3 regions of the Faecalibacterium sp. IP-3-29 genome follow, and region 1 is predicted to be linked to each of the others. Evidence: predicted binding sites of a transcription regulator. Region 1 holds the regulator's gene; each other region holds the start of a gene.

The links. The regulator Rex, encoded in region 1, represses fermentation and respiration genes when NADH is low (regulators of the CRP and FNR family bind a similar motif). The targets are predictions, from matches to a motif close to ATTGTTAANNNNTTAACAAT.
Region 2: a site for Rex is predicted at 5,237-5,256, ahead of fucO (lactaldehyde reductase). Genes of this name have one in related genera too.
Region 3: a site for Rex is predicted at 5,723-5,742, ahead of MTP40_RS10210 (phosphoglycerate kinase). Genes of this name have one in related genera too.

Annotation. Positions count from the first base shown of each region.
Region 1 covers NZ_CP094471.1:2,423,900-2,433,469, reverse strand. Annotated here, with positions in the region: gene MTP40_RS11630 (AraC family transcriptional regulator) at 6-821, shown strand; gene MTP40_RS11625 (carbohydrate ABC transporter permease) at 901-1,758, opposite strand; gene MTP40_RS11620 (carbohydrate ABC transporter permease) at 1,770-2,696, opposite strand; gene MTP40_RS11615 (ABC transporter substrate-binding protein) at 2,861-4,231, opposite strand; gene MTP40_RS11610 (thymidine kinase) at 4,776-5,384, opposite strand; gene MTP40_RS11605 (redox-sensing transcriptional repressor Rex) at 5,472-6,113, opposite strand; gene MTP40_RS11600 (ClpP family protease) at 6,367-7,053, shown strand; gene MTP40_RS11595 (MATE family efflux transporter) at 7,085-8,413, opposite strand; gene MTP40_RS11590 (pyridoxal-phosphate dependent enzyme) at 8,431-9,342, opposite strand.
Region 2 covers NZ_CP094471.1:973,632-983,201, forward strand. Annotated here, with positions in the region: gene MTP40_RS04640 (ABC transporter ATP-binding protein) at 1-644, shown strand, start outside; gene MTP40_RS04645 (hypothetical protein) at 638-1,507, shown strand; partial or broken gene asnB (asparagine synthase B) at 1,565-3,195, opposite strand; T-box leader at 3,325-3,587, opposite strand; gene MTP40_RS04655 (Fur family transcriptional regulator) at 3,601-4,077, opposite strand; gene MTP40_RS04660 (GntR family transcriptional regulator) at 4,371-5,030, shown strand; gene fucO (lactaldehyde reductase) at 5,324-6,472, shown strand; gene MTP40_RS04670 (putative ABC transporter permease) at 6,543-7,841, shown strand; gene MTP40_RS04675 (calcium/sodium antiporter) at 7,917-8,882, shown strand; gene MTP40_RS04680 (hypothetical protein) at 9,110-9,570, shown strand, end outside.
Region 3 covers NZ_CP094471.1:2,128,067-2,137,636, forward strand. Annotated here, with positions in the region: gene pyk (pyruvate kinase) at 1-1,231, shown strand, start outside; gene MTP40_RS10195 (S-ribosylhomocysteine lyase) at 1,249-1,701, shown strand; gene gpmI (2,3-bisphosphoglycerate-independent phosphoglycerate mutase) at 1,788-3,314, opposite strand; gene tpiA (triose-phosphate isomerase) at 3,412-4,182, opposite strand; gene MTP40_RS10210 (phosphoglycerate kinase) at 4,385-5,593, opposite strand; gene MTP40_RS10215 (flippase) at 5,861-7,309, opposite strand; gene MTP40_RS10220 (glycosyltransferase family 2 protein) at 7,322-8,281, opposite strand; gene MTP40_RS10225 (glycosyltransferase family 2 protein) at 8,295-9,251, opposite strand; gene MTP40_RS10230 (EpsG family protein) at 9,263-9,570, opposite strand, start outside.

The sequences.
Region 1 (9,570 bases):
TGCGGATGAAAGCGGAACGGGAAAAATGGAGCGGCCGGGTAACGGCAAAGGCGCTGCGGTTCCAGACCGGCCAGTATGAGTTGGCTGAGGAGGAGGAGATCTGCCGGATCATTCTGGTGTCCGGCGGCAGCTTTACGCTGGTGCGGGGCGGCGAGAGCCTGCTGGTAAACCCGGGCTGTGTGCTGCTGCTGGGCCCCGGCGGGGGCCTGCTGCAGCAGGCGGGCCACATTGCCCCTGAGCTCCTCGGCTGCCGGTTTCCGGCGGGCGTTCTCCCGGTGCTCAAGAACCTGATGCAGCGGGATTTCATGCCGCTGTTCGAGCCGGGAGCACAAACGGCCCTGTACGGTCCGGTGCAGTGGTCAGGCCGCCTGCGCACCCTGTTGGGCATGATGCAGAGCGCCGAGAGCGAGCCGGAAAGCCCCGGCATGATCTATCTTACCCTCATCCTGCACTATGTGGAGCAGGAGTGCCGCAGTGAAAAGCAGGACATCCGCCCCCGCAACGAGACGGTGGAACAGATCTGCGCTTACCTTGCAGCCAACTACCAGCAGAAATTTTCCCTGACAGATGTGGCTGCGCGGTTCTACCTGTCGCCCTATTATCTGAGCCGGCTGTTCCGGCGGGTTACGGGCCAGTCCATTGTGGATTACATCAATGGCCGCCGCATCGAGGCTGCCCAGCGTCTGCTGGAGAGCACCGACCTGAACATCAGCGCGGTGGCCGAGCAGACCGGCTTTGCCTCCGCCGCCCATTTCCGCCGCGTGTTCCGCGAGACGATGGGAACGGGGCCGCTGCAATACCGCAAGAGCCACCGCGGATAAGAACAACGCCCCCTGTGCTGCGCACAGGGGGCGTTGCTTATTCATCGAAAGTCAATGGTTCTGTCCGCAGAGGGGGTGCTTAGCCCTTGACAGCACCGGCGGAGATACCTTCGACGAACTGATCCTGTGCACAGAAGAAAACGATCAGCTGCGGCAGGATGGAGATCAGGGACAGGGCCAGGATACGGTTCCAGGCAAAGCCGGTATCACCGTCCATGGACAGCTTGACGAACAGGGACATGGGGTACTTTGCAGGGGTCTGCACGTAAAGCAGGGGGCCCATGAAGTCGTTGCAGCTCCACATGAACTGGAACAGTGCGCAGGACACCAGAGCAGGCATCAGCATGGGGACAATGACCTTGTACAGGGTCTGGAAGGAGTTGCAGCCATCAATGGCGGCAGCCTCGTCCAGATCGCGCGGGACATTGCGCATGAACTGCACCAGCTGGTAAACAAAGTAGGTCTCAGTTGCAAATGCAGTGTGGACCCAGATGGCCAGATAGAACGGGCTGTTGACCCAGCCGAACTTGGTGTACAGCAGGAACTGAGGAACGTTCAGAACGACCTGAGGCAGGAACAGGGTGGCCAGCATGATGCTGAACAGGATCTTCCGGCCCGGGAAGTCGAAACGGCCAAAGCCGTAAGCTGCAATGCAGGAGGAGACCACCGTGCAGATGACCTTGGGCAGAACATAAGAATAAGTGTTCAGCATGGCCTGCAGGATGTTGATGGAACCGCCGAAGTTGTTCAGCGCGTTCTTGTAGCCCTCCAGGGTGGGGTTCTTGATCCACAGGCCGATGCCTGCAAAGATCTCGCTGTTGTCCTTAAAGGTAGCGCTGACCATCCACAGCAGGGGATAGATCATGATCAGGCCCACCAGGATCAGGACAAGATACTTAAAAAACGTCGCAATGGCGTTGGATGCTTTCATTCCCATACTGTCACACCTTACCTTTCATCCGAGTAGTAGACCCACTTCTTCTGGCTGGTGAAGGCGATGATCGTGAGGATGCAGACGATCACGAACATGATCCAGGCCAGAGCGGAAGCCATGCCCATCTGGTTGGACTTGAAGGCGTAGTTGTAAACCAGAATGGAGATCAGGGTGGTGGAGTTGCGCGGGCCGCCGTTGGTGATGATGAAGGGGCCGTTGAACTCCTGGAAAGCCTGGCAGATCTGAGTGACCAGGTTGTAGAAGATGATGGGGGTGATCATGGGAACAGTGATGGAGAAGAACTGCTTCCACTTACCGGCACCATCGATGGTGGCAGCCTCGTACAGGTCTGCAGGCACGCCCTTCAGGGCGGCCAGGAACAGCACCATGGCGGAGCCGAACTGCCAGATGCGCAGGAAGCAGATGATCCACAGCGCATAGTTGGGGTCGCTCAGCCAGGAGGGGCCCTGTGCGTGGCCGAAGGTGATGGCGCGGATGATGGTGTTGACCAGACCATCATCACGGAAAACGGCCTTCCACAGCACGGCGATGGCAACGGAGCCGCCCAGAATGGACGGGATGTAGTAAACGGTACGGAACAGGTTCACGCAGGCAATCTTGAAGTTCAGGATGTATGCGATGAACAGAGCAAAGATCAGCTTCAGGGGCACGGTGATGAAGGCGTATTTGAAGGTGGTGACCAGAGCCTTGGTGACCTTGGCATCAGAGAAGGCGGTGACGTAGTTCATCACGCCGTACTGGTGGATGCCGTTGAAGAAGTTCATGTCGGTGAAGCTGTAATACAGCGACTGACCGAAGGGGATGGCCTTGAACACGACAAAGCCGATGATCCAGGGGATCAGGTAGATCAGACCCTGCCACTTATCCAGGAACTTCTGTGCGGGGGTACGCCCGAGAGAGGGCGCTTTGCTTTCTTTCATCCGGGGATCCTCCTTTGGTGAAAATCAGTGCAACAAACCTTATGTCACACTTTGGCAACAGATTTGTCAGAAAATTGTAACCTGTGCCTGAGAAAAAAGGGGCATCGGGCCTACGGGTGGACGATGCCCCTGATATGTAATTTGACTCAGGTCAGCAAAGAAGATCAGACAGTGTAGCCAACAGCAGACATGCCGTCCAGCAGAACGTCAACGACATCTGCGCCGCTCTTATTGTCGTAGTCGACGGTATCGAACACTTCCTGATAGGTGCCGGTGCCGGTAGCCTTCAGATCGGAAGACTCGAACAGGGGATCCAGCTGGCAGGAAACGAAGCTCATGACCTTGCTGTTTGCCTCAGCGACCAGTTCGTTGATCTTACCGGCAGCCTGAGCGGTAGCCAGACCAGCCTTGGAAGCGGGGATGCCGCACTCGGAGCCCATGATGGCAGCGCCGTCGCCGTTCCACAGGTACTCGATCAGGGTAGCAGCCTCAGCGGGGTTCTTGCAGGTCTTGGTGATGGCCATGCCCATGGAGACCTTGGAGAAGCCGCCGTTGTAATCGCCGAACTTGATCTCCTCACCAACGGTGAAGCCGGGCTTGTTCTCCTCGTCCAGAGCGTCCTGGTACTTGGAAGCAGCGGAATCCCACTCGAAGATGCCGGCGATCTTGCCGGTGATCCACTCGTTGGACTGGTGGGTAGCACCGTCGCCGTTTGCACCGTAGTAGGTGGGCAGCGGCATGATGACGTGGCCGTCGACCAGGCTCTTGATGAAGTCGATGCCCTCGGCGATCTCATCAGCGGTGTAGTTCAGGGTAGAGGTGGTGGGATCTGCCCAGTCCTTGCCGTACTTGGACTCGAGGTAGAACACCATCAGGATCATACGGTCGTATGCGCCCAGGTGCAGGGGATAGTAATCATCGCCCAGCTTCTCCTGGAAAGCCTTGCCGGCTGCAAACAGATCGTCCTCGGTGGAGGGAACTTCGGTGATGCCGGCCTTGTTAAAGGTGGTCATGTTCCAGTAGAAGATACGGCCGGTCATGGAGATGGGCACGCACTGCTGTGCATTTGCAACGTTGCAGGCACCCAGCTTTGCGTCGTCCCACTGGGACATATCCAGGTAATCGGTGACGCTGTTCAGATCCAGGAAGGTCTGGCCGTTGCCGGAGTAGTTGTACAGCCAGTTCCAGTTGATCTGGCAGACATCCTCAGCCACGCCGCCTGCAAACTTGGTGGACATGGTGTCCTCCCAGCCGGACCATGCAGCGAAGGTGGGGTTGACGGTGATGGTGGTGTGCTCAGCAGAGAAAGCCTTCAGGGCCTCCTGGTAAGCGTTGTGGCGGGACTCGCCGCCCCACCAGCTCATGGTCAGGGTAACGGGATCGCTGCTCAGGCCAGCCACGGAAGCAGCCTCGGCTGCAGAAGAAGCGGTGCTGGAAGCAGCGCCGCCATTGCCGCCGCAGGCAGCCAGCAGACCAGCTGCACCGACAGCACCGGTGACCTTCAGGAAATCACGACGGGAAATTGCCTTGCTCATTGTTGTTCTCCTCCTAATAAATCAAAAAACATCGAGCGGGCCTTACTGCACAAGGCTCGTTGTATACAAATATGATAACAAAAGGAATGGGAAAAAGAAAGATGTAAATTGAAGTGATACGGACAAAAAACGAACAAATATTGCTCTTGTGATTTGCGACGATTTGACGGCATTGCCGAAATGAATAAACTTGGGGCGAAAAACTATGCAATCTGCATAGTTGGATAGATTGCATAGAAACGGGCCGAGAAAGTGTGGCGGAACCTCTAAAATTGCAATGTTTTTGTAACTTATTGCGAAATTGACGGTATATTGTTGTATACAACATGTGAAAAAAGTGACGATATCGCTGTTTTGTGAACTGATATATCAATTGCGCAAAAAACGTTCGCCGTTGGATACAACTGATATATCACTTTGGAAGGCGGCAGGCAAAAAAGAGCGCCGCCCGGCTGGGCAGCGCTCTGAAAATTGTAAAAAACTCCTGGGAGCTCCGGGCTCTCATGCAGGAAGGGTGGCTCCTGTGACTGCCGGAGATCGACACTTACTGTGCGTTCCGTTTGGCGTAAAACGCCCGCCGTGCCTTGAAATAGCACTGGGGGCACATGCTGACGTACTGCACATCGTTTTCCAGATCGATGGCGACCTGCTCGCCCTCAAAGACGAACTCCCCATTGACCCTGCGGCAGTTGCAGGTGGCCTTGCGCCCGCAGGTACAGATGGTCTTCATCTCCTCAATGGTGTGGGCCAGCTCCAGCAGACGGGTGGAGCCTGGGAAGCCCTTGAGGGAGAAGTCTGACCGCAGACCGTAGCAGATGACCGGGATGTTCAGGTCTACCGTGACCATGAACAGCTGCTCGGCCTGTGCCGGGGTAAAGAACTGGCTCTCGTCGCAGAGGACGCAGGCCAGCGGCTGCTCCCCGGCTGAGGCGGCGCGTACGGCTTCGAACACATCCACCTCGGGCGGGATGAGCAGGTCAGCCCTGCGGCGCACGCCCAGGCGGCTGACCAGCTCGCCGCCGCCCTTGGTGTCCACCTGGGGCTTCAGGATCAGCACCCGCATTCCCTGCTCTTCGTAGTTGTGGGCCACCTGCATCAGCGCGGTGCTTTTGCCGCTGTTCATGGCACCGTATCGGAAGTATAGCTTCGCCATAGTTGCTCTCCTCATAAAAAGGCAACCCTCTCTGCTCGTTCGGGGGGAGAGGGCTGCCTGTTTTCTGTGATATGCTATAAGAATAGATCAGTCCTGATTGCGCAGGCGGTAACCCAAGCTCATCAGGCTGTCGCCCAGGTGGACGTTCTCCACCACCACTTCGGGGTAGGGCACCGACAGGTCGTAGTGGGAGAAGTTCCAGAAGCCTTTGATGCCCAGTTCGACCAGCCGGCCGCTGAGCTCCTCCGCACCGCTGCGGGGCACACAGAACACAGCCACCTCAGGCTTATGCTCTGCGCAGAAGGCCTCCAGCTCGTCAACGTGTAAGATCTGGATGCCGTTGATCTCTTTGCCCACCTCGCTGGGGGAATTGTCAAAGGCTGCGATCAGCTTGTAGCCGTTGGTGTCGGTGGTGATGAAGCGGCTGACTGCCTTGCCCAACCGGCCGCAGCCGATGAGGATGGTGGGCAGCAGGTCACCGTTGCCGAACAGCAGATGCTCCAGGATGGAAAGCAGGTTCTCCACCGAGTAGCCGATGCCCTGGCGGCCGTTCACGTCGCCGATGCAGTTGAAATCCTGCCGCACCTGAGAGGCTGTGGTGCCCATCTGGGCGGCCAGCTCGCGGGAGGAGATGCTGGTGATGCCGTCGTTCTTCAGCGTCCGCAGGTAGCGGTAGTACTTGGGCAGGCGCTTGATCACCGGAAGGGAAGCTTTGCCGGGATTGTTCATGGAAATGGTTCTCCTTTCATCCAAAGGGAATGCCGGTCTCTTTGCGCCTTGCAAGGTGCACCGGCGATTAAGACAGTTTCTGAACAATAATGATATATACTTGTCAATCTTATTCTTAGTATAAAGTATACTGCAATGAGACAGAATGTCAAATCCTCTGGGCCAATTTTTTTCAAAGTAAAGAAATCTTAACCGCCGCATATTGCTTCGATCCCCGGGAACACTGAAAAAAACACCCTGAGGAGGAGCCAACATGCCGGAAGATGAAAAGGAAACCACCGAACAGCAGCGGCTGGAAAAGGAACAGCTGGAGGATCTGGGCACGGTGTGGCGCACCCGCGGCCCCCATGCCATCCACTGCCTGACCGTGATCGGCCAGATCGAGGGCCATGTGGAGGCCCCGCAGGGTCAGAAGACCACCAAGTATGAGCATGTGATCCCGCAGCTGGTGGCAGTGCAGGAGGACCCTGCTGTGGAGGGCCTGCTGGTGCTCATCAATACCGTGGGCGGGGACGTGGAGGCCGGGCTGGCGCTGGCAGAACTCATTGCCAGCATCTCAAAGCCCAGTGCCACGGTCGTGCTGGGCGGGGGCCACTCCATCGGCATCCCGCTGGCAGTCAGCGCCCGGCGCAGCTTTATCGTGCCCACGGCGACCATGACGGTGCACCCGGTCCGCCACTCCGGCATGATTTTGGGCGTGCCCCAGACCATGCGGTGGTTCGAGCAGATGCAGGAGCGCATCACCGGCTTTGTGGCAGGCCACAGCGGCATTACGGCAGCGCGCTACTCGGAGCTGATGCTCCGCACCGGTGAGCTGGTAATGGACGTGGGCACCATGCTGGACGGCAAAAAGGCCGTGAAGGAGAAGCTCATCGACCAGCTGGGCGGAATCTCTGATGCACTGGAATGGCTGTACCGGGAGATCGAGCGGACTGAGTGAGAGAAAAGACCTGCCCGGGGCGGTGTCGGGCTTACAGTTCGCCCTTCCGCAGATACTTCACCATCATGGGGACTTCATAGACCAGCATGAGGATCCAGCCCACAACATAGCTGTACGGCAGGGCCTCGATATCCATTTTCATCAGCAGCACAAAGACGGCAGCGGCCGCCACACGGCCTGCCATGTTGAGCGTGCTGCTGTTCAGGGTGATCTTAAGGTCGCCCAGGCCGCGGAAGCCGCCCTGGATGCCGTTGGTCAGCGAGGGCATCAGATAGAACAGGGAGACCAGCTTCAAAAAGCGCACTCCCAGATGCACCACGGCGGCATCGGTGACGAAGAGCCGGATGATGGGCTCGGCAAAGAAGAAGCAGACAGCGGTGATAAAAATGGCGTAGAGGAACTCCAACTTCAGGCCGCAGAAGAAGCTGGCGCGGACACGCTCTTTTTTACTTGCACCGCGGTTCTGGGCCATCAGGGTGGTGGTGGCATGGCCGATGTTCTGCTGGGGCACATAGGCAAAGTCATCGATGCGGCCTGCGGCGGCAAAGGCTGCCATGGCGCTGACACCCATGGTGTTCACGATGGCCTGAATGGCGATCTTGCCCAGCTGAACGGTGGCCTGCTGCATGGCGCTGGTCCAGCCGTAGCTGATGGTCTTTTTCAGCAGCGAGGAGTCAAAAATGAACCAGCGCCTGCCCAGCTGCAACACAGGGACCTTCCAGCGGATATAGATCAGGCAGAACACGCAGCAGAGCGCTTCGCTCAGCACGGTGGAAAGGGCACAGCCCTCGGAGCCCCAGTCCAGCACCTCAACAAAGAACAGGTCACCGCCGATGTTCAGCACCGAACTGATCATCAGAAAGTACAGCGCGCTTTTGCTGTCGCCCAGCGCGCGCATGGTGGCGGCGAGGAAATTATAGAAGAAGGTGAACAGCAGCCCGCCGAACACGATGCGCAGGTAGTTCACAGCGATGGGAAGGATCTCTTCCGGCACCTGCAGCAGACGGAGCAGCGGATTTGCCAAAATCACACAGGTCAGCGAGAACACCAGGGAAAAGACGGAGCCTGCAATGGCGGTGGTGGAGACCTGACGCTCCACCAGCTCGGTGTCGCCTGCGCCGAACGCCAGGCTGACAAGGATGCCTGCACCCAGGCAGACACCGTTGATGAACAGGATCGCCAGCGTCATCAGCGGGTTGGAGGTGCCCACGGCGGCAAGGGCATCCTCGCCCACGAATTTGCCGACAATGATGCTGTCCACGGCGTTATAGGTCAGCTGGAACAGGTTGCCCAGCACAAGGGGAATGGTGAAATTGACCAGCAGCGGTGTGATCGGGCCGGTCGTCATATCCTTGGTCATTTGGAACTCTCTTTTCTTTATAGATTAAATGCCTGCCGTCCGCTGAAGATGGCCAGCGCCGAGCGGCTGGTGCCGGTGGCAATCAGCTGTGCAGCGGCGTGGAGGGCTGCACCGGCGGCAGGGGAGGCGGGAATGGCATCGGTGGCAAGGACCCGCTGTGCAGCGCGGTTGGCATCGGTGCTGGTAACGGCGGCTACATTATCCACAACATAGGCGTTGTAATTGCCCGGCACGATGCCGTAGCCGATATCCGGGATGCCGTGCCCGCCGGTGAAGCCGCCGCCCAGAGCCTGATTCTCAAAGGGTTCCACGGCTACGATGCGGACATCGTTGGTCCAGGCCTTGATGGTCTCGCCTACGCCGGTGATGGTGCCCGCACTGCCCACGCCGACGGTGATGGTGTCCACGAGACTGCGGCCCTCCCGGGAGATGGCCTGCACGATGGCGGGGCCGGTCACCCGGCGATGGTATTCGGGGTTATCGTCGTTGGCAAGCCAGTTCATATAGTACCAGCCCTTTTCGGCGGCGGTGGTCTCTGCCAGCGCCCGGGCCCCCGCAAGGCCCCGCTGGGCGGGGGAATGCAGGATCTGTGCCCCCAGCCGGAGCAGGTATTCCTGCCGCAGGGCCGGGGCATCCTCCGGCATGGTCAGCACCACGGGGTGGCCCGCCGTCCGCCCGGCAAGGGCCAGCGCCATGGCAAAGGAGCCGGAGGCCGCTTCAATGATGGGCTGGCCAGGGAGCAGCTTGTGCTTTTCCGCCGCAAGGGCCAGCATCCCCTCGGCCACCGAATCGCGGGACGTGCCGGTGGGCCCATTATAATCAAGGTAAGCATACAGCCGCCCTTTGAGCCCGCAGGCGGCAAGATAGCCCCGCAGCTCCACGATCGGACAGGGGACCAGGGTCTGGTAGATGTTTGGATAGATTGCCACGAAATTCCTCCCTTACGCAAACCTGAGCAGTCAGCACAGAACTGTCTGCCATGCCAAGGGCTCCCCTGTTAGGGGAGCTGGCAAAGCCATCAGGCCTAGACTGAGAGGTTTCATACCTATAAGGTAGCGCATCCTGTGCCCAGCGTCAAGCCGCAATTGGACAAAATGGAGAAAAATCTGCCGAAAAATCAGCAGAGTGATGGAAAAAAGCCTTGACAAGGAAAAGAA
Region 2 (9,570 bases), 1.5 Mb from region 1:
ATTTTGGCCGCATCGTAGGGCTGCTGGGCCCCAACGGCAGCGGCAAGACCACCCTGCTCAAGCTGGCCAATGGTCTGCTGCAGCCCACGGAAGGCCGCATCCGGATCGCGGGCATGGCCCCCGGCCCGGAGACCAAGGAGCTGGTCTCCTACCTGCCGGATGCCGACTGGCTGCCCGACTGGATGCGGGTGGAGGAGCTGGTGGAGATGTTCCGGGATTTTTACGGCACGCCCAGTCAGGCCAAGGCTTACATCGGCTTTGACGCCGACAAGGCCAATGAGATGCTGGCCCGGCTGAACATCGCCCCCAATGCCCGGCTCAAGACCCTTTCCAAGGGCAACAAGGAGAAGGTTCAGCTGGTGCTGGCCATGAGCCGCAACGCCCGTCTCTACCTGCTGGATGAGCCCATCGGCGGCGTGGACCCTGCGGCCCGGGACTACATCCTGAACACCATCATTTCCAACTACAGCAAGGACGCGACGGTTGTCATTTCTACCCACCTCATCGAGGACATTGAGCCGGTGCTGGACGAGGCTGTGTTCCTGAAGGACGGCAAAATCTTCGCCCACCGCGCCGTGGACGACATCCGCGAGACTGAGGGCAAGAGTGTCGATGCGTATTTCCGGGAGGTATTCAAATGCTGAAGCAATTGTTGAAATATGAGTTCAAGGCCACCAAAAGCCTGTACTTCGGGCTGTATCTGGCGCTGGCGCTGCTGAGCGTGGTGCTGGGCGTGACCTTCCGGCAGGAACACGCGCTGGCTCACAGCACAAGCTTCCAGAATCTCGAAGTGATTCTGATGATCGTGTATGTCTCGGTCATCCTTGCCATCGCGGTGCTCTGCTTCGTGAACACCATCCAGCGCTTTTATAAAAATCTGCTGGGACGTGAAGGCTACCTGATGCACACCCTGCCCGTGACCGAGACCCAGCTCATCCTCTCCAAGCTCCTCACCAGCATGGTCTGGGTGCTGTGCAGCGGCCTGGTGGGCATCGTCTGCATCACAGGGATGGTCAGCATCGGTGTGCTGGACGCGGAAGTCCTCGGCACGGAGAACTGGGACCGCTGGATGCAGCTGTGTGGGATGCTGTATGGGGAACTGGGCGCGAAGTTCTGGCTGGTGACGTTCTGGACCATCCTCATCAATCTGGCCCGGCTGGTAAGCCTCATCCTCTGCGTTTACGCTGCCTGTATGATCGCCCATCAATTCCCCAAGCATGTGATGGTGGCCGGAATCCTCGCGTTTATCGGCCTGAACATCGTGGAGACCCAGCTCGATAAGCTGCTGGGCACGAATGATGTGAGTATGATCGTGGATGTCACGTACCGGGTCGTGGATGTGAACGTGACCGGTGTGAGCTATGGAGTGACCCCGATGCGCTGGCTGACGGCGGCACTTGGAACAGACGTTGGCTATCTGTTCTGCTTTGCCGTGACTGCAGCCATTGCGGCGGCATACTTCTTCCTGACCCGGTGGCTGATGAAAAATAAACTGAATCTGGAGTAAACAAAAAGGCGGTGTGCCCGGAGCGGACACACCGTCTTTTGCTGTCTGGAAAAAGGATTACACGCCGGAAGCGCCGTAGTTTGCCAGCACACGGGCAGAAGGATCGTTGACGTTGCAGCCGGGCCATGCCTTGTTCGGCATCCAGAAGCCCACGATGGTGCGGCTCTGGTCGTGGTAGTATTTCTCGAAGATCTCGCGGTAGAACAGGCTCTCCTTGGTAAAGGGCATACAGTGGGCCGAGTAGTTTGCCCGGCGGAGCTGGAACTCCTCATCGGTGTACAGGCTCTCGGCGTACTCCTTGATGTCGTCCACCATGCTGTGGCCCACGGCATGGCGTACTCCTTGATGTCGTCCACCATGCTGTGGCCCACGGCATCGGAGAAGGCGGCCTTTTCGCGCCAGAGGATCTCCGGGGGCAGCCAGTCGCCCTCAAAGGCCTTGCGCAGCAGGTACTTGCCCTTGCCGTAGCTGTTCAGCTTCTTTTCGGGGTCAATGGCCATGACGTAACGCACAAAATCCAGATCGCCAAAGGGCACGCGGGCCTCGATGCTGTTGGCGGAGATGCAGCGGTCGGCCCGGAGGACATCGTACATGTACAGCTCCCGGATGCGCTTCTGGCTCTCCTGCTGGAAGGCATCGGCGGTGGGGGCGTAGTCGGTGTACTTGTAACCGAACAGCTCATCGGAGATCTCGCCGGTCAGCAGCACGCGCACATCGGTCTGCTCGTGGATGGCCTTGCAGAGCAGGTACATGCCCATGCTGGCGCGGATGGTGGTGATATCCCAGGTGCCCAGCAGTCGGATGACCTCCTCCAGGCTCTGGATGACTATGTCCCGGTTGATGATGATCTCATGGTGTTCGCTGCCCAGATAATCGGCGGTCTGGCGGGCATATTTCAGGTCGATGGCATCGGTGTCCATGCCGATGGCAAAGGTGCGGATGGGCTTGCCCAGCTTCTTGGCTGCAATGGAGCAGACCAGCGAGGAATCCAGACCGCCCGAGAGCAGGAAGCCCACAGGGGCATCGGCATCCAGACGCTTTTCCACGCCTGCGATCAGCTTTTCGCGGATGTTCCGCAGGGTGGTCTCCATGTCATCCTCCATGGGGGCGGGCACGTCGGCAATGTCCTCATAGCGGACAAAGCGGCCATCGCAGTAGTAGCTGCCGATGGGGAAGGGGCGGATGTCGTCGCACCAGCCGATCAGGTTCTGCATCTCGGAGGCAAAGGCGATCTGGTGGCTGGACTTGGAATAACCGTAGAACAGCGGACGGATGCCGATGGGGTCGCGGGCTGCGATCAGCCGGTCCTTGCGGGAATCATATAGAATAAGCGCGAACTCGGAGTCCATGTGGCGGAACATATCCAGACCGTACTCGTAATACAGCGGCAGCAGGATCTCGCAGTCGCAGTCGGAGGCAAACTTGTAGCCCCGGCGCTTCAGGATCTCCTTCTCAAAGCGGAAGCCGTAGAGCTCACCGTTGCAGACTACGCAGTCGGCACCGCGGTAGAAGGGCTGCATCCCCTCCGGGGTCAGGCCCATGATGGCAAGGCGGCCAAAGCCCATCAGACCAAAAGGCCCTTCCACCACACGCTGGTCGTCCGGCCCGCGCATCACGGTGCGCAGCAGATACTCCTTGAATTTGGCGGCACTCAGGTCGTGCCCCGTGTAACCCATAACACAACACATATTTCTTACCCCTCTCTCTAAACCTCTCCGTCAATGCTTCGCATTGCCACCTCTCCTGATAGGAGAGGCAGGTTTCCCGGTGACTGAGAGGTTTTTGCAAATAAAAAAATACGGCAGCCTTCATCCCATTGCTAGGACGAATGCTGCCGTATCCGTGGTGCCACCTAAATTACCGGTGCGCGAACACACCAGTCACTTTTGTGTACTCTCCCCGTTGAAAGCACTGCCGCGATAACGAGCGGCTGCCGTCGGCCCCTACTAACTGCCCGAAGCAGGTTCAGGGGGAAGCTCACGGGGGTTCGTTCGGGGCTCATTCTCTGTGCGGCTTCCACCGGCCCGCACTCGCTGCAAAAGAACCTTGAGCACTTACTTTTCCCGATCAACGCTTTTCCTGCCTGCATTGTATCACGGCTCTTTGTCCGTGTCAACACAGTGTTCGCATTTTTGTGAGGTCTGCCCCGGTTGAGGAGGCTTTTGTGCGCAGCTGCGGCACAATCCGTACAAAACGCTGCCCTCGCACTGCAGGGTGAAGCCGTGCTCCGCCATCAGATGGGCACGCACCTCATCCATAAAGTGGCAGTCCAGGTGATAAATGCGCCCGCACTGCACGCACTTCAGGTGCAGGTGCTCGCGGCAGTGGCGGCCCTCGTCCACATACTGGAACACGGCCTTTTCGCCCTTATCGGCCACATATTTCATAATGCGCTGCTCGCCTGCCAGCTTGTCCAGATACCGGTACACCGTGGTGGGATTGGGGCTGGCCCCCTCCGCCTCCAGATGTTCCAGAATGTTGGATGCACTGACCGCGTGCTGGCGGTTGTTGATGAGATAATCCAGGATCAATTGCCGGGTTTTGGTGTTGTACCCCCCGCGACCTGCCATGGTATCAGCCTTCCTTTCTGGGTCAAGTGTACCACAATTTATCCTTCGATGCAAAACAAGAACGAAACACTGGCGACAAGCACAAAAAAACTGTTCAATTTATAGCAAAATAATGCATGACATCTGTTCAAAACGGAAAAGCTCCCAAAGTTTTCAAAAAAGCCTTGTAAACATTGTCCAGATATGTGATAATAATATTAATGATTACTTGGATTATTTAAGGGATACAAGCTGTCCGGCGGGCGACTGATTGCTGCCTGAATGGTCCTGCTTGCGAACTAGGAGATAGAACAATGAAAGAGATGGATTCCCAGTCAAAGACCAGCCTGAAGCTGCAGGCTTACCAGTACCTGAAAACGAAGATTCTGAACTGCGAGTACCGCCCCAACGAATTTCTGAACGAGCAGAAGCTCTGTGCCGAGATGGGCAACATCAGCCGCACCCCCATGCGTGACGCGCTGGGCCGCCTGGAGCAGGAGGGGCTGATCACCATCCTGCCCAAAAAGGGGCTGATGGTCTCCGGCATTACCGAAGAGGACGTGCACAGCATGTTCGAGATGCGCCTGCTGGTGGAGCCTTACGCCCTGCGCACCTACGGCAACCTGATCCCCCGGGAGCAGCTGGAGGCATACACTGAGCTGATGCACCACCCCGAGCGGATCGGTGACTTCTGCAAATCCGACGATGATTTCCATGAGCTGCTGATGAGCAGCCTGCCCAACAAATATCTGCGCTCTGGCTATGACCGCATCACCGGCCTGAACACCCGTTTCCGCATTATGACCGGCAAGGTGAGCATGATCAATCAGGATCAGACCTGTGAGGAGCATCTGGAAATTCTGAATGCCGCCCTGAGCGACAACTGGAACACCGCCGCCGATGCGCTGCAGCATCACCTTGAGCTGGCCCGCGATAAGGCCGAGGGAGTCATCAAGGTCATCCGGCTGTGGTAAATGAAACGATAAAAACGCTGTATCACTCCTTCCGGCATCGCTGATGCGATGCCACCTTCCTCTCAGAGGAAGGCTTTTGCGTTGGCCGCCGCGTTAAGGCTCCCTCCTGGAGGGAGCTGTCGAGCGAATGCGAGACTGAGGGAGTGGGACAGCGTTTTCTTTTGCTGGAAAGTGTAAAAAGTTCATAGAAATCAAAAGAAAAGTACATTGAATATTGTTTAACAATGTGGTATCCTTAACAACAGAGAGAGCCCGCTGGCAGGCGGGCAGAATGATTTTGGAGGAAAATAATTATGGCTGACCGCATTGTTCTGAATACCATTTCCTACCATGGCCACGGTGCCATTGAGAACATCGTTCCCGAGCTGACTGCCCGCGGCTACAAGAAGGCTTTTGTCTGCTCTGACCCCGACCTGATCAAGTTTGGCGTGACCAAGAAAGTCACCGACCTGCTGGATGCTGCAAACTTCGCCTACGCTGTTTACAGCGAGATCAAGCCCAACCCCACCATCGCCAACGTGCAGGACGGCGTGGCAGCCTTCAAGGCTGCTGAGGCAGACTGCATCGTGACCATCGGCGGCGGCTCCTCCATGGATACCGCAAAGGCCATCGGCATCATCATCAACAACCCCGAGTTCGCGGATGTGCGCTCTCTGGAAGGCGTGGCTCCCACCAAGAAGCACGCTGTGTTCACCATTGCCGTGCCCACCACCGCCGGTACTGCGGCCGAGGTCACCATCAACTACGTCATCACCGATGTGGAGAAGAAGCGCAAGTTCGTCTGCGTGGACACCAACGATATCCCCGAGATCGCTGTGGTCGATCCCGATATGATGTCCTCCATGCCCAAGGGCCTGACCGCCGCTACCGGTATGGATGCTCTGACCCACGCCATCGAGGGCTATATCACCAAGGGCCACTGCACCATCTCCGATATGTTCCATCTGGAAGCCATCAAGCTCATCAGCGAGAACCTGCGCGGTGCCGTGCAGAACACCCCGGAGGGCCGCGAGGGCATGGCTCTGGGCCAGTACATTGCCGGTATGGGCTTCTCCAATGTGGGTCTGGGCATCGTCCACTCCATGGCACACGGTCTGTCCGCTCTGTATGATACCCCCCACGGCGTGGCCTGCGCTATCCTGCTGCCGGTGGGTCTGGAGTACAACAAGACCGTTGCCGGGGAGCGCTACCGCGCGGTCGGCAAGGCCATGGGCGTGAAGGGCATCGACGAGATGAACGATGCCGAGGCCGCCGATGCCACCATCGCCGCTGTCAAGCAGCTGAGCGCAGATGTGGGCATCCCCGCAAACCTGCAGGGCATCCTGAAGGAGGAGGACATCCACTTCCTGGCTAAGTCTGCTTTTGCAGATGCCTGCTGCCCCGGCAACCCCCGCGATACCAGCGTGGAGGAGATCGAGGCACTGTATAAGAGCCAGCTGTAATTCGTAAACTGAACAAAGAGGGTCGGGAACGCCGCTTCCCGGCCCCTTTTTGTTCCGGGAAAGGAGCACTATGAACCTGAATTTCTATACTCTTTGTGTAATTTATCTGGTATATTCTTTTTTAGGCTGGGTAGGCGAGACCGTTGTTGCAACTGCAAAGGGCCGCCGGTTCACCAACCGCGGCGTAGCCTCCGGCCCCTTCTGCTTTGTGTACGGCACGGCAGGGGTGCTCATCACCATCGGCCTGAACGACCAGCGCGCCAGCCTGGCGGCACTGTTCTTCGGCAGCATGATCTATGCCACGGTGGTGGAGTGGCTGACCGCCAAACTGCTGGAACGGATCCACCACCGCCGCTGGTGGGACTACTCCGATAAAAAGTTCAATCTGGACGGCTATGTCTGCCTGCAATACTCCCTGCTGTGGGGTCTGCTGGGCATGGCGGCAGTCCGCTGGGGCAACGACCTGCTGTTCCGGCTCTGCGCCCACCTGCCGCCGCTGCTGTTCCACGCTGTGGTATGGGTTGGCATGGCGCTGGCCGTCCTTGACCAGATCTCTGCCATGGTGGCGGTCAGCCGGTATGCGAACCGCCACCCACGGCTCGAGCAGCTGAATCGGGAGCTGGGCAGGGGCTCGGAGAGGCTGCGGCAGAAAATTACCGCCAGCGTGGAAAAGCGGATCCAGCGGGCGTACCCTGCTGCGGCCCGTCCGGAGCCCACCACCAATGCCGAAAAGCAGCTCTCCCTTGCCGACCTGCTCTGGCTCTTTGTCATCGGGGCTTTCCTCGGAGATGTGGTGGAGACCATCTTCTGCCGCATCACCGCCGGGGTCTGGATGAGCCGTTCCAGCCTGGTCTGGGGCCCGTTCAGCGTGGTGTGGGGGCTGGCGCTGGTGCTGGCCGCCATCCTGCTGCGGGGCGGCGAACAGAAGAGCGAGAGCCGTATCTTCTGGTTCGGTGTGATCCTGGGCGGTGCGTATGAGTATGTGTGCAGCGCTGTGACAGAGCTGCTGTTCGGCACCGTGTTCTGGGATTACAGCGGCTTCAAGTTCAATCTGGGCGGGCGCATCAACCTGCTGTACTGCTTCTTCTGGGGCATTGCGGCCGTGACCTGGATCCGCTATGGCTACCCGCTGGTGGCAAAGGGGATGAAGGCGGTCAAGCGCAGGATCCGCCCCTGGATGACCGCTCTGCTGGCCGTGTTCATGGCCGTGAACCTTGTGACCAGTGCGTTGGCGCTGGCCCGCTACGATGCCCGCACCAGCGGCGCGGCTCCGGCCAATGCGGTGGATGTGCTGCTGGATGAGCATTTTGACAATGCCCGGATGGAGCGCATCTACCCCAACGCCAAAAAGGTGGAGAAGGCTGGGTAAAAATGCACGATTTTGCTTGCGTTTTGCAGGGAAAACAGGTATAATACTTTTTGGATTAAAAAGGAGAGATTTTATATGCTGATCCCTGTATTATTGTTTATCGTGGGCCTGCTCTGCCTCATCAAGGGCGGCGACTGGTTCGTGGACGGTGCAACCGGCATCGCCCGCCGCTTCAAGGTGCCGGAGCTGCTCATCGGTGCCACGGTGGTGTCCATCGGCACCACTCTGCCTGAGGTCATGGTCTCCACCACCTCGGCCATGACCGGCCACGGCGAGATCGCCTATGGCAACGCCATTGGCTCGGTCATCTGCAACGCGGCCCTGATCGCGGCCATCACCATTGCGGTCCGCCCGGGCAAGGTGGACCCCAAGAGCCTGCGGGTGCCGGTGCTGTTCTTCTTTGTGGCAGCGGCCCTGTATGCGGGCGTGGCCTACACCACCGGCTACTTCAGCCGCCCCATCGGCATTGTGCTGCTGGCAATGTTCGTGGCGTACATGGTCTGCAATGTGCTGGCTATGAAAAACGCCCCCGCCCCGGAAGATGATGAGGACGAGCCGGAAAAGGAAATGTCCTTTGCCAAGGAGATCGGCCTGCTCATCCTCGGCGCAGCCCTGATCGCTGTGGGCGCAAACCTGCTGGTGGACAACGGCACCCTGATTGCGCAGGCGCTGGGCGTGCCGGAATCCGTCATCGCCCTGACCTTTGTGGCGCTGGGCACCTCTCTGCCTGAGCTGGTCACGGCGATCACCTCGCTGGCAAAGGGCCACGGTTCCCTCTCGCTGGGCAATGTCATTGGTGCCAACGTGTTCAATCTGGTGCTGGTCAGCGGCATGTCCATCACGGTGTCGCCTTTCAGCATCCCGCAGAACTCCACCATCATGGGCATCAATTCCTCTCTGGTCATGGATCTGCCCGTGATGTTCGTGGTCATGCTCCTCCTGACTGTGCCCGCTCTGCTTAAGGGCAGGCTCTCCCGCTGGCAGGGCGTGCTGCTGCTCTGCATCTATGCAGCCTTCTGCGCCGTCCAGTTTGCAATGTAAGCCTCTGCGCCGGAGACCCGGCCCGGCTCCACGCCGGAGCGGGCGCTTTGGGGCAGAAAATCGTTTTGAGAAAGGCATCCTCGTTTGCGGGGATGCCTTTTTTTGTCCCCACAGCAGGGTCTGACCGGAAGAGGCGCTTTCTTAAGAAATCCTTAGAAAAATTTCATGGAAAATGCAGGAAACTGCTGTTATACTAGAACCGAGAACGACAAAAAGGGGAGAAGACCATGGCAGAGCAGACCATTCTGATCGCGGAGGACGATCCGGATATCCGGGACGGTGTGCTGGATGATGTGACCAACCTCATCAGCACCGCAGCCAGCTCCACCACGAACACCGGCTCTGGCTCGTCCACCTCCAACACCACCAGTTCCAGCACCTCTGACCTTGTGGCCGGTGCGGTGGAAAGCGTGATGCCCTCCACCAGCACCCTGCTGTATGGTTTGGTCGATGGCAGCATTGGCAGCACCCTGTGGGAGAGCGTGACCAGCAGCACCGCCAGCCTGGCAAGCTATCTGCTCAAGATCGGTGCCAACAGTACCACGGGCGTGGTCAGCTCGGTGCTGGATTACCTGAGCAGCGGCGCAAACTATGTCTGCTATGTCAACGGTGAGCAAACTACCTATAAGACCAGCGTGAAGTATCCCGTGCTGGCGGGCGGCATCTCGGTGCGCAAGACTGCTTCCGG
Region 3 (9,570 bases), 300 kb from region 1:
CGAGGACATCATCTTTGGCGTGCAGAACGGCTTTGACTTCATCGCTGCTTCCTTTGTGCGCACCGCTCAGGACGTGTACGACATCCGCAACCTGCTGAATGAGTACGACTCCAACATCCGCATCATTGCCAAAATCGAGAACCGCGAGGGTGTGAACAACATCGACAGCATCCTCTCCGCAGCCGATGCCGTCATGGTGGCCCGTGGTGACCTGGGCGTTGAGATCGACTTCACCGAGCTGCCCGGCATCCAGAAGGACATCATCGACCGCTCCTTCTCCTTCGGCAAGCCCATCGTCACTGCCACCCAGATGCTGGACAGCATGATGGTCAACCCCCGCCCCACCCGTGCCGAGATCTCCGACGTGGCAAATGCCATCTACGATGGCACCTCTGCCATCATGCTGTCCGGCGAGACCGCTGCCGGTGACTACCCCGTGGAGGCCCTCAAGACCATGTCCGCCATTGCAGAGCGCACCGAGAACGAGGAGCACTACCGCCCCCAGCGCCACGCCGAGATCCAGATCAGCGTCAGCGATGCAACCGCTCATGCTGCCTGCCTGACCGCCAAGGACGTGAACGCTGCCGCCATCGTCACCGTGTCCGAATCCGGCAACACCGCCCGCCTGCTGAGCAAGTACCGCCCCAAGCAGCCCATCATTGCCTGCGTTATGGACGAGCAGGTGCAGCGTCAGCTCTCCCTGAGCTGGGGCATCACTTCCCTGCTGATGGGCCCCGCCCACAGCACCGATGAGCTGATTGAGATGTCCACCGCTCTGGCCGAGAAGAACGGCTACCTGCACAACGGCGAGCTGGCCGTTGTGACCGCAGGCGTGCCTGTGGGCGTTTCCGGCACCACCAACATGATCAAGATCCACATGGTGGGCAACTGCCTGGCCACCGGTGTGGGCGTGGGCCGCGGCAAGACTGATCTGGTCTCCGCCAGCGGCAAGGCCTGCGTCTGCCGCACTCTGGAGGAGGTCAAGGCAAAGTTCCGCCCCGGCATGGTGCTGGTCGTTCCCTCCACCACCAACGAGATGCTGGGCTATGTCCGCGATGCCGCCGCTCTGGTGGTTGAGGAGCCCGGCCTGAACAGCCACGCTGCCATTGTGGGCAACTCCCTGCTCAAGCCCACCATCGTGGGTGCTGCAGGTGCCTGCAGCCACATCCGCGACGGCCTGGATATCGCTGTGGATTGTGCCCACGGCAGTGTCCAGCGCCTGCAGGCCTGATCCTGAAGGAGAACATCATGGAACGCATTGCAAGCTTTTGTGTCGATCACACCAAACTGGACCGGGGCATGTACCTGAGCCGCCAGGATGGTGATGTGCTGACCTGGGACATCCGGATGAAGAAGCCCAATCAGGGCGATTACCTGACCACCGGTGCCGCCCACACGCTGGAGCACCTGTTTGCCACCTACGCCCGCAACAGCGCGGTGAAGGACGGCGTGATCTACGTTGGCCCCATGGGCTGCCGCACCGGCTTCTACCTGCTCACCCGCGGGCTGACCCCGGCACAGGCACTGGAGTTGACCGTGGATTCCTTCCGCTTCATGGCCGCCTTTGAGGGGGATATCCCCGGTGCCAGCGAGGTGGAATGCGGCAACTACCGCGATATGGATCTGCCCGCCGCCAAGGCCGAGGCAGCCGCCATGCTGCCGGTGCTGGAAGCACTGACCGCTGACCAGCTGCACTACTAAGCGATACAGCAAAAGACCTCCCCATGCAGGCAGCACCTGCACGGGGAGGTCTTTTTACGTTTCAGGAAAGCTTTTTTGCGGAGTGCTTACTCCACGATGATGCTCTTGCCGGTCATCTCAGCGGGGACAGGCAGGCCGATATAGGGCAGCATGGTGGGGGCGATATCTGCCAGGCAGCCGCCCTCGCGCAGCTTCACATCGCCGCAGCCAACGGCCACAAAGGGCACCACGTTGGTGGTGTGGGCGGTGAAGGGAGTGCCGTCCGGGTTCATCATCTTCTCGGCGTTGCCGTGGTCAGCCGTGATAAAGGCGCAGCCGCCTGCGTTCAGCACAGCGGTGACCACCTGATCCACAGCGGCATCCACAGCCTCAACGGCCTTGACAGCGGCATCGAACACGCCGGTGTGGCCGACCATGTCGCAGTTGGCAAAGTTCAGGATGACCACATCATACTTGCCGCTCTCGATGCGCTTGACGCACTCAGCAGCCACCTCAGGGGCGCTCATCTCAGGCTGCAGGTCGTAGGTGGCAACCTTCGGGCTGGGGATGACGCAGCGGTCCTCACCCTCGTAGGGAGCCTCCACACCGCCATTGAAGAAGAAGGTGACGTGTGCATACTTCTCGGTCTCGGCAATGCGCAGCTGGGTCTTGCCGTTCTCGGACAGGTACTGGCCCAGAACGTTCTTCAGCTCCACGGGAGGATAGGCGACCTCGCAGTTGGGCATGGTGGCATCGTACTCGGCCATGCAGACATAGTTGACCTGCTTGCGGCCGCCGCGGCGCTCAAAGCCCTTGAAGTCGTCATCGCAGAAGATGCGGGTCATCTGGCGGGCACGGTCGGGACGGAAGTTCATAAAGATGACGGTATCGCCATCCTGCACGCGGCCGCCCTCACAGGTGACGCAGGGCAGAACGAACTCGTCGGTCTTATCGGCAGCATAGGATGCCTCAATGGCCTCGGCAGCGTTGGCAGCGTGGTTGCCCTCACCGTAGACGAATGCGGCGTAAGCCTTCTCCTCGCGGTCCCAGTTGTTGTCGCGGTCCATGGCGTAGTAACGGCCGGAAACGCTGGCGATCTTGCCAACGCCCAGCTCATCCAGCTTGGCCTGCAGGTCAGCCAGGAAGCCCTTGCCGGCGTGGGGGTCGGTATCACGACCATCGGTGATGCAGTGCAGGTAGACTTCCTTTGCGCCCATGTGCTTTGCCATTTCCAGCACGCCGAACCAGTGGTCAGCGTGGCTGTGGACACCGCCGGTGCCCACCAGGCCCATCAGGTGGATGGCCTTGCCTGCCTCAATGGCAGCCTTCATGTTCTTGACCAGCACGGGGTTCTTGAACATCTCACCATCCCGAATGGACTTGGTGATGAGGGTCAGCTGCTGGTAAACGATGCGGCCAGCGCCCATGTTGGTGTGGCCCACCTCAGAGTTGCCCATCTGACCATCGGGCAGGCCGACAGCCATGCCGGAGGCATCGATGGTGGTCATGGGATATTTTTCCATCAGGGCATCCAGATGGGGGGTCTTTGCGGCGACCACGGCATTGCCGTAGGTCTCGTTGGGCACCCAGCCAAAGCCATCCATGATGCACAGAAGTACAGGTTTCTTGGACATAACGTTGAATCTCCTTTGATTTAGAACAAATAGCGCCCGGCACAGCGCTGGAAAAACGGCGCAGCCGGGCGCTGGGAAAACAGGTCAGAGGGCCTTCTCAGCCGTTGGAAGCGGCATTGACGATAACAGCAAAATCAGGAGCCTTCAGAGATGCGCCGCCGATCAGGCCGCCGTCCACATCCTTCTTGCTCAGCAGCTCCTCGCAGTTCTTGGCGTTCATGCTGCCGCCGTACTGGACCGTGACAGCCTCGGCCACAGCCTCGCCGTACACTTCGCCGATGACCTTGCGGATCTGAGCGCAGACCTCCTCGGCCTGGTCAGCGGTCGCGGTCTTGCCGGTGCCGATGGCCCAGATGGGCTCGTAGGCAATGACCACATTTGCCATCTGCTCGGCGGTCACGTCGCGCAGGGCGATCTTGGTCTGCATCCGCACCAGCTCCTCGGTCACGCCCTCCTCGCGCTGCTGCAGGCTCTCGCCCACGCAGATGATGACCTTCAGGCCCGCATTCAGGGCAGCCAGAGCGCGCTTGTTCACGGTCTGGTCAGTCTCTGCAAAGTACTGGCGGCGCTCGGAGTGGCCGACGATGACGTACTCCACGCCCAGATCCACCAGCATATCGGCGCTGATCTCGCCGGTGAACGCACCGGACTTCTCAAAGTGGACATTCTCAGCACCCACATGGATGTTGGTGCCCTTGGTCTTTTCCACAGCGGTGACCAGATCGGTGTAGGGGGTGCAGATAACGACCTCACAGGAAGCATCCTTGACGGCGGGGATCAGCTCATCCACCAGCTTGGCTGCCTCAGTGGCGGTCTTGTTCATCTTCCAGTTGCCTGCAATGATTGCCTTACGCTTTGCCTTATCCATTCTAACGATCTCCTTATCACAAAATACCTCCCCGCCGCCTTCGGTGCCGCCTCTCCCGGCAGGAGAGGCAGGATAAACGACATCTCCTGCCTCCCGGATGGAGAGCTGGCGAACGTCGGCAAGCCTGAGAGATCTTATTACCCAAAATAAAAAGTGCGGCGGCGTATATGCCGCCGCACCTCAGTGATGCTGGTTCAGATGCTTATGCGTTCTGGATCACAGCGATACCAGGCAGCTCCTTGCCCTCCAGATACTCCAGAGAAGCGCCGCCGCCGGTAGAGATGTGGGTCATCTTGTCGCCCAGGCCCATCTGCTGCACAGCTGCTGCGCTGTCGCCGCCGCCGATCACGGTGGTAGCATCGCTCTCAGCCATAGCCTTGGCAACAGCCAGAGTACCAGCTGCCAGGGTGGGGTTCTCGAACACGCCCATGGGGCCGTTCCACACCACGGTCTTGGATGCCTTGACAGCATCGGCAAACAGCTTCATGGTCTCGGGGCCGATGTCGCAGCCCTCCATGTCAGCAGGGATGGCGGTGACGGGCACCACAGTGACATCCACGGGAGCATCGATGGGATCGGGGAAGTCCTTGATGCAGGCTGCGTCCACAGGCAGCAGCAGCTTCACGCCCTTCTCCTTGGCCTTGGCCATCATTTCCTTGCAGTAATCCAGCTTGGTATCGTCGCACAGGCTCTTGCCGACTTCGTAGCCCTGAGCCTTGACGAAGGTGTAAGCCATGCCGCCGCCGATGATCAGGGTATCGACCTTCTCCAGCAGATTGGAGATGACGTTCAGCTTATCGGCGACCTTAGCGCCGCCCAGGATGGCGGTGAAGGGACGAACGGGATCGTTGACTGCGTTGCCCAGGTACTTGATCTCCTTCTCCATCAGGTAACCGACAGCGGTATCCTTGATGTAGTCGGTGACACCTGCGGTGGAGCAGTGTGCACGGTGGCAGCTGCCGAATGCATCGTCAACGTATGCATCTGCCAGAGAAGCCAGCTCCTGGCTGAACTCAGGCATGTTCTTGGTCTCTTCCTTGCGGAAACGGGTGTTCTGCAGCAGAACGACATCGCCGTTGTTCATTGCGGCAACAGCAGCCTTTGCGTTCTCGCCCACAACGTTATCGTCATCAGCGAACACAACGGTCTTGCCCAGCTTTGCGCTCAGAGCCACAGCAACGGGTGCCAGGCTGAACTTTGCCTCGGGGCCGTTCTTGGGTTTGCCCAGGTGGCTGCACAGGATGACCTTAGCACCATCGTTGACCAGCTTCTGGATGGTGGGCAGAGCCGCATTGATGCGGTTCTCGTTGGTGATCACGCCGTCCTTCATCGGGACATTGAAATCGCAGCGGACAAGGACCTTCTTGCCGCAGTAATTCTGATCGTCGATCGTTTTCTTACCTAAACCCATGGTAACAAACTCCTCTCAAATTCTTTTCGTTCGGAATCGAATTTTGCTCTTCATCGGGGGCCGCGCACTGCGAACTTCCCCGTACATCCTTATTATAAACAAAAAGCGTGTGTATTGCAAGGACGGAGGATGGATAATTTATTAACAAACATTTGTTGCAGAAGCAAAGAAATGTGGTGATTTTGCCGGAACGCACCAGAAAACGCCGTTTTTTCTGAAAAAGACCCGCCGCAGGGAGTGTTCGCCCCCGCAGCGGATCCTGTCCATTCAGGATATTTTCCGGAACTTCTGCTTCGCTTTTTCCAGGTATTCCAGCACCAGCGGATTTTTCATACCCAGCAGGAAGGCTACGTATGCAGCCACTGAGCCCAGCACTGCCGCCAGAATGCAGATGAGATTGGGCAGAGCCAGTGCCTTGACCCCGGTACAGACAAGAACGATGCCCACACAGCCGCAGAGCACCGAGCCAACGGTGCGCCGGTCAGCAGAGACCGTGACCAGACCCCTGGAGCAGCGGATACAGAGCATCATGGAGCACAGCTCTGCCAGCAGGGTGGTAAAGGCCGCCGCATTCTCCCGGAACCGCGGGATGAGCAGGATGTTCAGCCCCACGTTCAAAATTGCACTCACAAGCGTTGCTACCAAAAATTGACCTTCTCTTTTCCATGGCACCAAAACACAAGTATTATAGAGCCACCCAAATAAACTTGCTACCAATGCTATACTCAAAACGCGAAGTGGCACAGCTGCTTCCAGATAGCTTTCGCTTGAGATAAAAAGAACGACCTCTTGACTTAGTTCAAACAATCCCACTACAGCCGGAAGAACGGTTAATACCATTGCCCCAAATACTTTATTAAAAAGCCTTTCAAAATTCAGCCTATCCTGCATTCCCGCATAACGAGACAACCTCGGAACAGATACTAAAAGAATAGATGCCAGAACCGATTTTACCATCGTATATATCTTCATTGCAACGGTGTAAATTCCCACATGATAGTCTGAAGTTAAAACTCCGAGAATTGTCACATCTGAATTTACATAAATCGTAATTGCAAAGCTCGATGCAAAAATCAGAAGTATTGGTTTTAAATGCTTTTTCCAGTCTATTTTTGCTGTCAGTCGAATCGTGCAATATTTCCTAGCTCGAAAGAAGTTCAATATATTCGCACCTGCTGCGGCAAACACCGTAATTCCTGCGTAAATACAGTAATCGTCCTGCGTTTTAACAAATGCGAACATCATCAGAATTGATATTATTTGAAAAATAATACCTCTAACTGTGATATAGGTATACTCCTCAAAGATCGTGAACACCCATTCGGTGCCGATGGTCGTAAAGAAGATCTGTAAACTCAGCACCAGCATCAGGTCGGTATAGGCATGGAGCTTTGTCCAGAAAAGCATCGTCACAGCCAATGCCGCATAGGTCAGGGCCGTGGAGATCATATTGATGGAGAACATCTCCGAGGCAAAGGCCGACAGCTTTTCCCGGTCGTTCACATAGCGGGACCCCTCACGCACCGCATAGGAGGAGATGCCAAGGCCTGCAAACAGCAGAAAATACCCGCAGACGGAGCTGGCAAAGTTCACTTTGCCCAAATTATTTACTTGTAGAATGTTAGATATGTACGGGAATGTAATCAGTGGAAAGATGATTTGTAGAATCGTCTTGGTTCCACTCATTATTGCATTTAATGTAAGCGATTTCTTCATAACTAGATACTTTCACTCACCCTGTTTTTTCTTTACCCATGCGTCCCAGAAGAAATACGAATACATGGTTTTAAGCCAGTAAAAATATCTCTTTTCCTGAAGTTGCTGTTGCATCATTTCCTTTGCCCATCTGTAAAACCCTGCTTTTGCTTTCGGATAACCTTCTTCCATAAAGTGTGCACTCTTTCCATATTTAACCACTAACTCACGACAAACCTGTGAATATCCCGCTTTTGCAGTCTTCTGTACAAGTGATTCATTCGCATACAATACAACAATTCGCTCCCACGCCATCATTTCTGTTAATTTTCCAGTAAAATAATCGCACAGCGTTACCGACTGATCATTGCGGTAGTAATAGTATAATTCACTTTCCGAACGAACAATCTTAGATGCTTTTTTGATGCATTCTGCTAAGAAAAGAGTATCTTCTCCAATATACAGGTCATCAGAAAATCGAATATCCTTCACACAGCTTTTTCGGTATACTGCGCTGCAGGCGACTTTATGCGCTGCTGGTGTAAACCAATCGTACCGTCTTGCATCCAATATGCAAACTTTATCTGTAATTTTGGGAATATGTTCTACGTCACTGCCTTCCCAAACATCCAGCATTTTACAGTATGCAATTTCCGCGTCCGATTGCACCAACATCATTTCCAGCCGTTCTATAAATTCCGAATGAATAAAATCATCTGGATCAACAAATGAAATATACTTTCCTGTACTTTTTTCCAATCCCAGATTTCGCGCAGAGGAAACACCACCGTTTGGCTTGTGGTATATCTTGATTCGCAGATCTTTTTCCGCGTAGCGCTGACAGATGGAAAGAGAGTTGTCTGTTGACCCATCATCCACCAGAATGATTTCCAGATCCCGATAGGTCTGACCAAGGATGCTGTCCAGACATTTTTCCAGATACTTTTCCTTGTTATAAATCGGCACAATGATACTGACAGTATCGTTCAGCACAAATTATCCTCCCTTATTCTGCCGCCGGGCCATTCTTCAGCAGGAACAGTTTTGCATACAGCCTCCGGCTGCATCTGAGCAGCTGATACTTCCGCTGGCTGCTGGTGCAGAGCAGCTTTGCCGCCGCCGGGTCACACTCCTGCAGAAAGGCCTCCATCTTTGCGCGGCGCTCCGTATCCTGCATCAGATACGGATAGCAGTGCTCCACCACGCTCAGCATAGCGGCATCATTTTCCGTCATTCCCGGATATGCTTCCCGGATGGCCCGATATTTCTGATAGCCCATATCCAGCTTATCCTCGTAGAACTTCATGTTCCTGCGGTGAAGGATGCTGTCCGGGCGCTGATAGTAATAATACAGCGGCACCAGGCGATATGCGACTTTGCTGCACTGCTGAAAAATGCGATATGTCGTGCCCTGATCCTCCATCATCCGCCCCAGCGGATAGCGGATATCCCGGAACAGCTCTCGCTTATAGAGCTTGTTCCAGGCAAAATCCCCCAGCTCATCCGAGACAAGGGTGCTGCGGATGGCCTCCCGGCCTGTCATACACTGCACCGGTACGGCGAGTTCAGCCGGGGCAAGCTCTTCCTCCCGTTCAAACATCCTGAAGCCCACCACAGCCACGTCCGCATCCTGTTCCTGCAGGTCACGGCAGAGCGTTTCCAGCATCCGGCTGTCCAGAAAGTCATCACTGTCCACAAAGCAGAGATACGTTCCCTTTGCCCGTTCGAGCCCCGCGTTGCGCGCTGCAGAGAGTCCCCCGTTTTTCTGGTGGACTGCTGTTACACGTTCTTCCTGTGCGGCATATTCGTCGCAGATGGCTCCGCTGGCATCGGTGGAGCCATCGTCCACCAGCAGGACCTCAAGATCCTGATAGGTCTGGTGCAGAATGCTGTCCACGCAGCGGCGGAGAAATCGCTCCACATTGTAGACCGGAACAATGACACTGATCAGCTCTGTCTCCATGTTCAGTTTCCTCAGAAGAATGTTTCTCTGCCGATGTGGAGGATCTCCGAGGTGTACGGGCAAATGGCATTGTTGCCCTGAATATACGCCTGATAGATCCAGATGATGACCAGCATTCCCCACATGGCAGCCTTCAGCAGCTTGCGCAGACGCTCATCCTCCACGCACTTGACCACACGGCCAATGGCGAGATAGCGGAAGAATGCAAAATACAGGCAGATGCGGTAGAGCGGCACATTGATGTTGCGCAGCTGGGCCGTTGCCATCTCGATCAGGATCATCACGATCCAGAAATCAGCATCCGAGCGGGTAAAGCGGC